One region of the Micromonospora sp. NPDC049114 genome, then DNA from elsewhere that is predicted to be linked to it. Evidence: riboswitches for the same ligand, from Rfam matches in the RefSeq annotation. Region 1 holds a riboswitch; the other holds the start of a gene.
The links. A riboswitch is a leader RNA that binds a small molecule or an ion and turns the genes downstream of it on or off. The one in region 1 is predicted to bind cyclic di-AMP.
Positions count from the first base shown of each region.

Region 2: linked by a shared signal. The riboswitch ahead of AB0B39_RS06750 (NlpC/P60 family protein) and the one ahead of AB0B39_RS20885 (hypothetical protein) in region 1 are both predicted to bind cyclic di-AMP.

Region 1 covers NZ_JBEZEA010000007.1:105,759-107,953, reverse strand. The annotation lists gene AB0B39_RS20890 (cation diffusion facilitator family transporter) at 1-651, shown strand, start outside; cyclic di-AMP (ydaO/yuaA leader) riboswitch at 793-924, shown strand; gene AB0B39_RS20885 (hypothetical protein) at 978-1,997, shown strand; gene AB0B39_RS20880 (hypothetical protein) at 2,119-2,195, shown strand, end outside.
Region 2 covers NZ_JBEZEA010000001.1:1,406,210-1,408,404, forward strand. The annotation lists gene AB0B39_RS06750 (NlpC/P60 family protein) at 1-975, opposite strand, end outside; cyclic di-AMP (ydaO/yuaA leader) riboswitch at 989-1,125, opposite strand; gene AB0B39_RS06755 (peptidoglycan recognition family protein) at 1,360-2,195, shown strand, end outside.

The DNA.
Region 1 (2,195 bases):
GAGGTGCTCGCCGCCCTGGCCAACGCCGTCCTGCTCTCCGGCGTGGCGGTCTACGTGCTGATCGAGGCGATCGGGCGGTTCGGCGACCCCCACGAGGTGCTGACCGGCCCGATGCTCGCGGTGGCCGTCCTCGGCCTGCTCGCCAACGTGGTCGCGTTCGCGCTGCTGCGCGCCGGCGCCCGGGAGAGCATCAACCTCCAGGGCGCCTACCTGGAGGTGCTCGGCGATCTGCTCGGCTCGCTCGGCGTGATCGGCGCGGCGCTGCTCATCGCGGTCACCGAGTGGTGGTGGGCCGACCCGTTGGTAGCGGTCGCCATCGGCGTGTTCATCCTGCCGCGCACCTGGCGGCTGGGTCGCGCCGCCGTCCGCATCCTGGTGCAGGCCGCCCCGGAACACCTCCAGGTCACCGCCGTGCACGACCGACTGGCCGCGGTGCCCGGCGTCGTCGAGGTGCACGACCTGCACGTCTGGACGCTCACCTCGGGCATGGAGGTGGCCTCCGCACACCTGATCATGGCGCCCGGCGGGGAGGTCGGCGCGGTGCTCACCGCGGCGCGCAGCGCCCTGCGGGAGGACTTCCGCATCGAGCACGCCACGCTCCAGATCGAGCCCGGCGCCGCCCCGGACGCCTGCGGTTCGATCGAGTGGTGATCCCTTAACTGACGAAATGACCGTTCAGCAGTCATTTTGGGTGGTGGCGCGGACACCTTCCGTCACATCGACTGCACACGCCCCACCTGCACCGGTAGGCTCGTCCCCGGCCACCACCCGGCGGCGCCCTCCCGGCGCCGGTGGCGGCCGCCGCCTAATCACCCGAGAGGGCGAACCGGGGAACCATGTTCCTGGGGTGCATCCGCGTCAGCGGTAGGGATCTTCCGTCCCGAACCCGTCAGCTAACCCGGTCGGCGGCTGACGGAAGGACATGCGTAGTGGCACCAGCACGACCACCCGCCGCCCGACTCGCGGCACTGATCGTCATGATGGTCACCCTCGGCGTCGCCCTCCCGGTGGGCGCCGCCACCGCCGCTCCCCCCGGCGGCCTGCGGGCCGCCGCGGCACCCGACGGCGACGAGGAGGGCGGCACCCCCGCGCTGCGGGCCCAACTGGAGGCCGCCAGCAAGGGCTACCTGGACGCGAAGCGCGCCCTGGACACCTCCGTCCAGCGACAGCAGCAACTCGCGGCAAAGCTGAAGACCACCGAGGCCGAGATGACCGTGCGCAACGGCAAGGTCGGCGAGATCGCCGGCGTGGCCTACCGCACCGGCCGGCTCAGCACCGTCTCGGCGCTGCTCAACACCAACACCCCCGAGGGCTTCATGGACCGGGCGGCCGCGCTGGACGTGGTGGCCGCCAACGAGGACCGGGTACTGCGCGACCTGCACGCCACCCGGGACGAGGCCAACCGCACCCGCACCGCCCTGGACGGCGAGATCCGCGAGCAGCGCAAGCAGGTCGAGGTGATGGCCAAGCGCAAGGAGCAGGCCGAACGGGCCCTGACGGTGGCCACCAGCAAGCCGCGCACCACCGCCGCCGACACCAGCTCCAACCGGGGCACCTCCACCGCCAACGCCCAGCCCGCGCCGCGCAACTCCGACGGCTCCTGGCCGTCCGAGTCGTGCAGCATCAACGACCCCACCCCGGCCAGCGGCTGCATCACCCCCCGCACCCTGCACGCCCTCAACCAGGCGAAGGCCGCCGGCTTCACCCGGTACGTCTCCTGTCACCGCTCGGGCGGCTCGGGCGAACACCCGAAGGGTCGGGCCTGTGACTTCGCCGCGCAGAAGGGCGGCTTCGGCGGGGACGCCACCGGCGGCGACAAGACGTACGGCAGCAATCTGGCCGCCTACTTCATCCGCAACTCCGACCGGCTCGCCGTGCTCTACGTGATCTGGTACAGGCAGATCTGGCTGCCCAGCAGCGGGTGGAAGTCGTACAGCGGGGGGAACGGCGACCCCTCCAGCGACCACACCAACCACGTACACCTGTCGGTGTACTGACCCTGTCGGTGGCCGGCGCACCGTCGAGCGGGTGCGCCGGCCCCGGGTACGTCAGCGGACGTACCCCGGACGTCGCCGGCGGTCGGACGACCCGGCCGGGCCGGGCCGGCAGCATTCGGGTATGCCGCGAATACCGCCCGCCACCCGCAAGGCGCTGCTCACCCTGCACCTCATCACCTCGCTCGGTTGGCTCGGAGC
Region 2 (2,195 bases), on a different contig from region 1:
GGCCTGGGAGGCGTGCACCACCCAGCCATTGCCGACGTACATGCCGACGTGGTGGATGTCGCTGTAGTAGAAGACCAGGTCACCGGGGCGCAGATCGGCCCTGCTGACGTTCTTGGTCACCCGGCTCTGCGCGGCGGCGTTGTGCGGCAGAGACACACCGGCCTTCGCCCACGCGGCGAGCATCAGCCCGGAGCAGTCGTACGAGTTCGGACCCTCGGCGCCCCACACGTACGGCTTGCCGATCTGAGCGCAGGCGAACTTGACCGCAATGCCCGCGCCGCCGCCGGGGTAGCTGGCCGGGCAGGGCGCCGGACGCAGGGGACCGCCGCCGCCGTTGCCGTACACCTTGAGGCGCAGCTTCTGCAGCCTGTCGATCTCGTCGTTGATCTGCTTCTTCTTCGCCGCCAGCTGCGCTTCGGTCCGGGTCAGCTGGGCCACCATCTCGTCGAGCGGCGCCTTCTGCCGGGCCAGCTCGTCGCGGAGATCGGCGACCTGCCGGACGTCCTGCTGCTGGTTGTGGGCGAACCGGTCGAGCATTTCGAGCTGCCCGACCACCTCACCGGGCGACCGGCTGCCGAGCATCGTGTTGACCGTCGACAGGTTCTCGCCCATGTACGCGCGCACGGCAAGCGCGCTGACCTTGTTCATCGCGGCGTCGACCTGGCGCTCCAGGGGCGCGATGCGGGCGGCGAGCGCGTCGGCCTGCTTGCGCTTGGCGGCCAGGTCCGCGCGGGTGGCGTTGTGCCGTTCGATTACCGGTTCGAGCTTGTTCCAGTCGGCGTCGATCTGGCGCTCGATCTCGGCGACGGACGGGTCCGCGTGGGCCGCCGTGGCGCTGCCGGTCAGGACGACGGCAACGCCGACCAGTGCGGCGAGGGCGGTGGTGAAGCGGGACCAGCGTGGACGCGGCACTGTCGACGTCGGGTCGGCCGGGGCCGACCGTTCGGACGACGGCCGCGGGGCATGGAGGGCCACCGGGGTTCCGTACTCCTTCTTCCCGACCGCCTACCGGGTTAGCTGACGGGTTCGGGCGGGAAGTTGGCGCCCTACCGCATTGGCTGCGGATTCACCCCGGGGGAACCTGGGTCCCCGGCTCGCTCGAAAGCGACTCGGCGGTGTCGGTCCGTTACCGCCCGGGATGGGCGGACCTGCTACCGGGCCGACAAATGACCAGAGTAGAGACGGCCGTTACCGATCCGCAACCCGTGCGGCCGTGACACTCCGTACCGATTGGAGGAGATCACCGAGCGTGTGTGAAGGTTTCTTTCGATGCAGTTTGATATATGGAAAGGTATTGACGCGGACTCCCGACCGGCGCGAAGGTGACCACACAGTTACCAGTCAAATCTAGGGGGTTCGATGGAACGTCCAACCCTGTCCGCCGGCCGGCGCGCATCGCTCGCGGTCGCGGTGGTCATCGCCACGGCCGCCGTACCGCTGAGCGCCGGCACCGCCTCCGCAGCACCCTCCGCCGACCGTCAGCAGCAGTACGCCGCCGCGTCGACCGAGTACGGCGTGCCGACCGCCGTGCTGCTCGGGGTCTCCTACCTGGAGTCCCGCTGGGACAGCAACGCCGGCACCCCGAGCACCAGCGGCGGCTACGGACCGATGCACCTGACCGATGCCCGCCACGTGGCCGCCCTACCCGCGCGCGGCCACCACGACGCCGGCGCCGAGGATCCGCGCGGCGACAACTCCCGTGCCCCCATGGCACCCGCAACAGCCACGGATCCCGCGCCGCCCACCGCCGCGTTGCAGACCGTCGACGCCGCCGCCGCGCTGACCGGGGCCGCCCCCGAGGCGCTGCGCAGCGACCCGACGACAAACATTCGGGGCGGGGCGGCGCTGCTGGCCGCGTACCAACGGGAGGTGGGCGCCCCGGTGGGTGCCGGCACCGACCCCGCGACCTGGTACGGCGCGGTGGCCCGGTACGCCGGCGCGGACAGCGCCGACGCCGCGGCGGCCTTCGCCGACGAGGTCTTCACCACCATCGGCGCCGGCGAGTCCCGCGTGACCGACGACGGCCAGCGGGTGACGTTGCCGGCCCGCACGGTCCAGCCCCAGCGCTCCTGGTTGGACCGGCTGGGCCTGCGACGACTCGCCCGCCCGGACGGGCTGGAGTGCCCACGGACCGTCTCCTGTGAGTGGATCCCGGCACCCTACGAGGCGTTCGGCGACGGCGACTACGGCAACCA